One region of the Marinobacter sp. CP1 genome, then DNA from elsewhere that is predicted to be linked to it. Evidence: riboswitches for the same ligand, from Rfam matches in the RefSeq annotation. Region 1 holds a riboswitch; the other holds the start of a gene.
What was found. A riboswitch is a leader RNA that binds a small molecule or an ion and turns the genes downstream of it on or off. The one in region 1 is predicted to bind cobalamin.
Positions count from the first base shown of each region.

Region 2: it holds a riboswitch for cobalamin, as region 1 does, so the genes downstream of both, ACP86_RS08665 (ribonucleoside-diphosphate reductase subunit alpha) here and ACP86_RS10510 (TonB-dependent receptor plug domain-containing protein) in region 1, are expected to answer to the same signal.

Region 1 is NZ_CP011929.1:2,279,564-2,283,853, reverse strand. Features, by position in the region: gene ACP86_RS10510 (TonB-dependent receptor plug domain-containing protein) at 1-1,642, opposite strand, end outside; cobalamin riboswitch at 1,777-2,000, opposite strand; gene ACP86_RS10505 (putative nucleotidyltransferase substrate binding domain-containing protein) at 2,123-3,997, shown strand; gene ACP86_RS10500 (3'-5' exonuclease) at 3,990-4,290, shown strand, end outside.
Region 2 is NZ_CP011929.1:1,849,437-1,853,726, forward strand. Features, by position in the region: gene ACP86_RS08665 (ribonucleoside-diphosphate reductase subunit alpha) at 1-1,814, opposite strand, end outside; cobalamin riboswitch at 1,941-2,138, opposite strand; gene ACP86_RS08670 (zinc ribbon domain-containing protein) at 2,276-2,629, opposite strand; gene fmdA (formamidase) at 2,635-3,867, opposite strand; gene ACP86_RS08680 (AAA family ATPase) at 3,969-4,290, opposite strand, start outside.

The DNA of each region.
Region 1 (4,290 bases):
GCAGCAGACTGGTATTTGCCGCATCGTTATAGCGGTCACTCTCGGCAATAAAGCTGGCGCCCACCGACCACTGGGAGAACAGGCGATCAATATCCAGACGCACGTTTTTTTCCGCGCGGCGTGGTAAACGGGCGCCGGTATCGCGATTCTCGGTATCCGCGTAGGTTACTGCTGCCGCCAGATTCCAGTCAGCCGTCTCGATACCGGAAGAAACCTCAACGCCACGGATTCTGGCCGTCTCGACGTTTTCCATGGTGCCCTCAAAGGTCACCGGGTCCGACACGTAGGTAATCAGGTCTTTCACGTCGTTCTGATAAAGCGCAATGTCCCAGTACCACCGGTCATATCGCCCGGAGAAACCGGCTTCGACCATCTGCCCCTCTTCCGCATCGAGGTCAGGATTACCGGTGTAGAACGGCACCGTCAGGTAAAGGTCATTAAAGGTGGGTGCCCGGAACGATGTCGCATAGCTGAGGCGAAAGCGATGGGCGCGGTCCAGCTGGTGACCGAAGGCCACACCGCCAGTCTCCTCTTTGCCATAGGCCTCGTTGTCATCCAGACGCAGACTGAGCATCAGATCGGTGGCATCAAAGTTCAAACGGCCCTGACCGAAAACCGCGCTGTTGGTCCGGCTGTCTTCTGTGAAATTGCTGGTGCCATCCACTTCGTCAAGCATGACCTCCGTACCCAGAACCAGCTCATGAACACCGGCCGTCAGGGTGTTTTCCCAGCGCGCGGAGCGAGACAGGGTGTCGAACGTGCTGGGATTGGCTCCGAAGGTATCCTGTTCGTCGCGAGCTTCCGAGAACTGGATACGTGTACGCCAGTAGTCACTGGCAACCGCTTCCAGATGCAGCCCCATGGCACGAATCAGGAAATCGGTATCACCGCCTTCAAACTCGGTATTACCTTCAGACTGGAAAACCGTCAGTCCTGCGCCGCCGCCCTGGTCAAAACTGTGGCTCAGTTTGGCCAGGCCACCAGCGTTCCGGAATCCTTTGTCCTCGCCGCCAGCACGCAGGTTCGTGCCATCGGTATCCGAATAAACGCCACCGGCCAGGAACGACGAACGGCCTTCCCGGCCAGCCAGCCCGGCCGTTGCCTCACGGGTTTCATGGGAACCGCCTTTCAGCTCGCCCCAACCCTGGCGCCCGGCCTCCGGTTCCAGGGTGAACGCCTGGATGACACCACCCACCGCATCGGCACCGTAGAGGGAACTCTTCGCACCTCGCACCAGCTCAACCCGTTCCATCAATTCGGGAGGCAAAAACTGCCAGGGTGGGATACCCGCAGAGGCCGAGCGCAGGCGGATACCATCGAGAAGCAGCACGGTACCTGAGCTGCCAGCGCCACGCAGGAATACGCTGGTAGTCTTGCCGTAACTGCCGTCCGACACCACGTTGATCCCCGGCTGGGCGCGCAGCAGGTCGCGGAATTCCGCGGGCTGTTGCCGATCAATATCCTCCTTCTCGATGACCGTAACCGAAGACAGGCTCTCCCCAACGGTCTTCGGCCCCAGTGTCGCGGTAACCACGATGGGATCCAGGGCATCGGATTCAGGGGCAGACTGGGCCGAAACGGCCAGAGGCAGGGCGGCCATGGCAACGCCGGCCAGTAAAACAGGGCTTTGAATTCTGAACATGAAACTTGCTCCGCACTCCGCGCGCACCCGCACGGGAATCTGGGTTTTGTTGCGGAACAGGGAATGGGGGCAGGCGGTAGACAGGTGTCAGGAGAGCGGAACCGGCATATCACCCACCCAGGTTGCCCACCGCAACATCGGGTGTTTTTCCAGGCCGGTCTCCGGGCTGGCAGGCGGAACCCTGGGTTCCCGGGCAATCACCTTCCCATGTCGTGGCGACACAGTGGCGCATAGATTGCCGTTGTCCTGCTTACCGTTGCGGGGGCAGCATCGGCCTTGCACTGGCATTACCAGGCTCACCGATTTCCCGTTTCACCCGTCGCGCTTTGCGACGGACACCTGAAAAAAGTGTGGCAAGGCTAGCAACACCCGGGTAAGCGGTCAATGAAATCCATCAAAGGTCGACATGGCCGCAGACCTCTGCCACTGCTATATTCCATGACTGACAATCACTTATTCTTCGCCAGAACAGGGAGTTTTATGCAGGCCGAGCTGGTCGACATCCGCAATCACATGGCTCAATACCCGCCGTTTGACGAGATGGCCGAGGAGCTGCTCGACAGAGTGGTTGGCGACATCGAGATTGTGTACTTCAAGGCCGGGAGCCAGATCCTCGAACTGGGTGACCCGAGCAGCTGGCTGTATTACGTGCGCAGTGGCGCCGTCGAGATCTATCGGCGCACCGGGGAGCTGTACAACCGCATCAGCGAGGGCGAAGTCTTCGGCCAGTTTGGCCTGCTGATGAACAGGAAGGTACGCTTCCCAGCCAAAGCCCTGGAAGACGTCCTGCTTTACAAGATTCCTTACGATACGTTCCAGTACCTCTGGGAAAATGACGACAACTTCGCCGATTTCGTTGAAATTGAAGACCGAAGCCGCCTGCGATCCGCCGTTTCCCGTCGCGAAAAGTCCAACCAGCTGATGACGTCCAAGGTTACCCGGTTGATTGCCCGGGAGCCGGTATCAGCGCCCCACACCGTTCGCCTGCAGGAAGCGGCGCGGATCATGACCGAAAACGGCGTCTCCGCACTGCTGCTGATGGACGAGGAAGGTGAAAAGCCCCTGCTCAAAGGCATCATTACCGACCGGGACCTGCGCACCCGGGCCCTTAGCGAAGCCCTGGCCTCGGAAACTCCGATCAGCGAGATCATGTCGGAGGATCTGATCACCATCCGCTCGAACATGTTCATATTCGAGGCCATGCTCACCATGCTGCACAACAATGTGCACCATCTTCCGGTGATGGATCGGGATGAGGTTCGCGGCGTGATTGCGCTGTCTGACATCGTAAAGTACGAGAGTCAGAGCAGCCTATACCTGGTCAGCAACATCTACCATCAGCAGGATGTCAAAGGGCTGAAGAAGATCAGCCTGGATGTGCGGGACAGCTTTGTTCGCATGGTGAACGAAGATGCCAACTCCCACATGATTGGCAGTGCCATGGCCGGTATCGGGCGCAGCTTTACACAGCGCCTGCTGACACTGGGCGAGGAGAAACTCGGCCCCCCACCCGTGCCCTACTGCTTTATGGCCCTCGGCTCCATGGCGCGGGACGAGCAGCTGGTGGTCACGGACCAGGATAACGCCATGATCCTGGACGACAGCTTTGTGCCGGAAGAACACGACGAATACTTCCTGGCGCTGGCGAAATTTGTCAGCGATGGCCTTGCGGAGTGCGGCTATACCTACTGCACCGGCGACATCATGGCCACCAACCAGAAATGGCGGCAGCCACTGCGCGTCTGGAAGGACTACTTCACCGACTGGATTGATAATCCGAAAGCCGAGGCTCTGTTAAACAGCAATATTTTCTTTGATCTGGATGGCATCTACGGCGAGACCGACTTTGCCGAACAGCTCAAGACACTGGTGGCGGACAAAGCCAGCAACAGCCAGCGGTTCCTGGCAATGCTGGCGCGCAACGCCCTGAACCGCACGCCGCCGATCGGCTTTTTCCGGACTTTCGTGCTGGAAGAGGATGGCAAGCACCAGAAGACCTTCAACCTGAAACGTCGCGGAACAGCGCCCCTGTCGGATCTGATCCGGGTGCATGCCCTGGCCTGCGGCTCCCGTGCACAGAACTCGTTCGAACGACTGAAAGCCATTGGCAACACCAAGCTCCTGCTGGACGACGATCTGGGCAACCTGAGGGATGCGCTTGAGTTTATCTCCATCGTTCGTATCCGACACCAGGCCCTGGCAATCGAGGCTGACCGGCAGCCGGACAACAACGTGCGGCCCGAAGACCTTTCACCGTTTGAGCGCAGCCATCTCAAGGATGCGTTCCAGGTAGTCAGCGGTGCCCAGAAGTTCCTGAAATTCCGGTATCACGCCGGGGTGGCCCGTAATGTCTAGTGAGGAGCAGGCCGAGAATTCTGTTACACGCCTGCCATGGCCCGAGCAATTCAAGGCCCTGGCGGAGCAGAGCAAGTCCCCGATTCTTAAAGCCTATTACGAGAGTGGGTGTGTGTCGCCGGAGACGCCCTTATCCGAGGTGCCCTTTGTCGCGCTCGATTTCGAGACCACCGGGTTGGACGCCAATCAACATTCGATTGTCAGTATCGGTCTGGTGCCGTTTACGCTCGACGGCATCCAGCTGGGCAAAGCCCGCCACTGGATCGTGCGGCCCAAGCTCCCGCTACACCAGA
Region 2 (4,290 bases), 430 kb from region 1:
TCCAGGCGCTGCACATCCAGCTCGCCGTTGGCGATATGCGCGGCCAGGTTCACGGAACCGAGGTTGCATACGGCGATCTCTTCGGCACTGGTGTTCAGGGTGATTTCCGTGCACAGGTTAGAGCTGTGCACCACGCCCCGGTGCTGCTGGGGGGAGCGCAGGTTGCACGGGTCCTTGAAGGTGATCCAGGGGTGGCCGGTTTCGAACAGCACGGTGAGCATCTTGCGCCACAGCTGCTTGGCCGGGATTTTCTTGAACAGCTTGATTTTGCCCTGCTCCGCCAGCGCCTCGTAATGCTCGTAGCGTTCCCGGAAGGCGTTGCCATACAGGTCATGCAGATCCGGCGCATCGCTGGGGGAGAACAGGGTCCAGTCACGGTCTTCGCGCATGCGCTCGATCAGCAGATCGGGCACCCAGTTGGCAGTGTTCATATCGTGGGTGCGGCGGCGTTCGTCGCCGGTGTTCTTACGCAGTTCCAGGAATTCCTCGATGTCCAGGTGCCAGCTTTCTAGGTAGGCACACACCGCACCTTTACGCTTGCCGCCCTGGTTGACCGCCACGGCGGTGTCGTTGACTACTTTGAGGAAAGGCACCACACCCTGGCTCTGGCCGTTGGTTCCTTTGATGTGGGAGCCCAGCGCACGGACTGGCGTCCAGTCGTTGCCCAGGCCGCCAGCCCATTTCGACAGCATGGCGTTGTCGCGGATGGCGCCGTAGATGTCTTCAAGGTCGTCGCCCACCGTCGTCAGGTAACAGGACGACAGCTGAGAATGGCGGGTACCGCTGTTAAACAGCGTGGGTGTGGACGCCATGTAGTCGAACGACGACAACAGGTCGTAGAACTCGATGGCCCGGGCATTCGGGTCGTCTTCCCGCAGGGCCAGCCCCATGGCCACGCGCATGAAGAAAACCTGCGGCAACTCAAGACGGGCCTTGTTCCAGTGCAGGAAGTAGCGGTCGTACAGGGTTTGCAGGCCCAGGAAGCCGAACTGCAGGTCACGTTCCGGTTTCAGGGCGGCTCCCAAGCGCTCCAAATCGAAAGCGGCCAGGGCTTCGTCCAGCAGTTCATAACGAATACCTGCCTCGATAAAGGCACTCAGGGCCTGTGGATAAATCTCAGCCAAGGGCAAACTGATGGGCAGGCCCAGGGCGGCGGCATTCTCCAGACGAAGTTGCTCAAGGAGCAGGCGCGCGGTGACGGCACTGTAGTCCGGCTCCCGCTCAATCCGGCTGCGGGCGGTCATGATCAGGGCCGACAGCACGTCTTCCTCGGCAATGCCGTCATAAAGGTTGGTGAGGGCATCGTCTACCAGGGAATCCCCGTCAATTCCCTCCAGCCCTGTGGCGGCCTGTTCCACCTGCAGTTTCATCAGGCCCAGGTCCAGGGGAGCGATTTCACCGCTGGTCTTTTTCACGGTCAGGTGCGGGTGGGCCTCCACAGGAGCATGGCGGGCACGCTCGCGGGCGTGCTCTTCCCGGTACAGCACGTAGGCGCGGGCCACTTTCTGCTCCTCAGCCCGCATCAGGGCCAGTTCCACCTGGTCCTGAATATCCTCGATGTGCACCTTGCCACCCGCCTTCAGGCGGCGGCCAATGGCCTGGATTACCTGGTCGGTGACCCGATGTACGGCATCATTGATTCTGGCGGAGCCGGCGGCGGTGTCACCCTCGACGGCGAGGAAGGCTTTGGTCACGGCAATGCTGATCTTCGACGGATCGAAGCCGACAAGAGTGCCATTGCGTTTGATGACCTGGAGGGATTCGGTATCGGTGTGCGAGGTCGGCCGGGGTTCGGCCAGGGCTGAGGCAGACATGTGTGTTCTCCTGAATACGCGTTGAATTCCTTTCACCATCGCGTACGCAGGGGCACACCTCGCCATAGGAATGGCTGGGCATAACCGGTCTGCTCACCCTGAGTCGCGAAGGTGCAGTCAGGAGCTGTGAAGCTCCGTATCCCTGGCAGGTCTTCGGACTCAGGGGCGTGAATCGTTGGATTCGGCCTCGCTCGGCGACTTCCCGGTATCAACCAGTGTCGTAATGCCGTGCTTGTTCCCCAATACCGCTGCGCGTCAGTTCCGGAGTCTCACCGGATTCCCGATACCAGAATGTGTGGGGTGATCACGCGCTGACCGATTTGGTTACGCACTGATCACTACATCTGGTATTTGACCAAGGATGAAAACACTATATACACGATATCCAGAAGGAACAACCAGCAGAATAAAAAAAGGCCCCGGAGAGGGGGCCAAACACGTGACAGTATCAACTCAGCCAATCAGTGGCTGATCATCCAGGGCCGCATGGAGGGAAACATCTTCTTCCCATCAGCGGTGTAGAACAGCATGGACTTACCCGGTTTCTGGGAGCCGCAGCCGCAGGCCCGGCTGTGCTCCTTATCGTGGGCCCGTCGGTCCGCGGTGGAAAAAACCGGTTCGTGTCGAGACCGCTCGTTCCGGTCCTCAGCCGCCCTTTTAGCCGGGTCCATGGCCGCAATATGCGATGGCAACACGATCACCCTGGGCGAAAGCGCCTTGCAGGTCGGACATTCCGCCGGCTTGGCCGCATCCTCCATGGTAGCCAGGGTATTGAACAGGCCGTGCTCCCGGCACTTGTAGTCATACACAGGCATGGTGATTACTCCTTATCTTTCGACAACGGTACGTCCATGCCCCCGCTGACTTTCTTCTGGGGGCCTTCAGCGGACGGGTTGATGTCGAAGTCGAAGATGCCCGTGGGCAGCCAGAGTGTGGCGCAGGCATTGGGGATATCCACCACGCCGCTGATGTGGCCTTCCACCGGTGCACAACCGAGAATCGCGTAGGCCTGGGCCTTGGTGTAGCCGAACTTGGTCATGTACTCGATGGCGTTCAGGCAGGCCTGGCGATAGGCCACATGCACGTCCAGGTAATGCTGGCCGCCGTCCTCGTCTACCGAGATGCCTTCGAAGATCACGTAGTCGTCATAACGGGGCTTGATCGGACTGGGCTTGAACACCGGGTTCTTGATGCCGTATTTCTTCACGCCGTCCTTGATCAGGTTGACCCGCAGGTGAATCCAGCCGGCCATCTCGATGGCGCCGCAGAAGGTGATTTCACCATCGCCCTGGCTGAAGTGAAGGTCGCCCACGGAAAGGCCTGCACCATCCACGTATACCGGGAAGTAAACCTTGGAACCACGGGAAAGGTCTTTGATATCACAGTTACCGCCATGCTCACGTGGCGGCACGGTGCGCGCGGCCTCGGCGCCGGCAGCTTTGGCCGCTTCACCGGTCATCTGGCCCATGTGGGCGGTCTCGCCGTTGGGCAGTGTCGCCAGTTCCGGCACCCGCTCAGGATCGGTGGCCACCAGGCCGGCTTCCCGCTTGTTCCAGGTTTCCAGCAGCTCCCTGGAGGGCAGGCAGCCGATCAGGCCCGGGTGAATCAGGCCGGCAAATTCCACGTTGGGAATGTGGCGGGATTTGGTGAACATGCCGTTGAAGTCCCAGATGGATTTCTGGGCTTCCGGGAAGTGTTCGGTCAGGAAGCCACCACCGTTCTGCTTGGAGAAGAACCCGTTGAAGCCCCACTGGCTTTCTTCGAAGGTGCCGATGTCGAGGATGTCCACTTCCAGCAGGTCGCCGGGCTCGGCGCCTTCCACGCCGATCGGGCCAGACAGGAAGTGCACCTGGCTAAGATCGACATCCCGCACGTCGTCGGCACTGTCGTCGTTCTTGATCTGGCCGCCGGTCCAGTCGTAGCACTCGACGATAAAATCGTCCCCCGGCTTGACGGTGGCTACCAGCGGAATGTCCGGGTGCCAGCGGTTGTGGATTTTGTCGTTCTCATAAGCCGACTTGTTCAGATCGATCTTGATAATGGTTTCAGCCATAACGGGCGCTCCTTGGTGTTGGCTTGCACGATTAGGTAACGCCTTTACTATCCGGAATCCCGTGCCGGTGAGGTATTCGCGAAATGCCCCCGGTGCCTACGTCATTCGACGTATTGGTAAACGGTGACCGTGTTGCCCTTCAGTCCGGCACGGAACCGACGGCACTCAGGATAGGCCAGCAGTGCCCGCGCTACCGCCGGCTCCAGGCGCTGGCGAAATGCTCGCAACAGTTCCCTTGCTCCGTAGCGGGCGTCGTAACTCCGGCAGAGTTCAGCGCGCAATTCCGGCAACAGGCTGAGCTCTGCGTGCTTCTTGGAGAGCCGACGATTGAGACCTGCCAGCTCGATGTCCAGCAGGGCTTCCAGCCAGTTGTCGGTCAGCCGGTTAAAGGTGAGGATCTGGTCGATCCGGTTGAGAAACTCC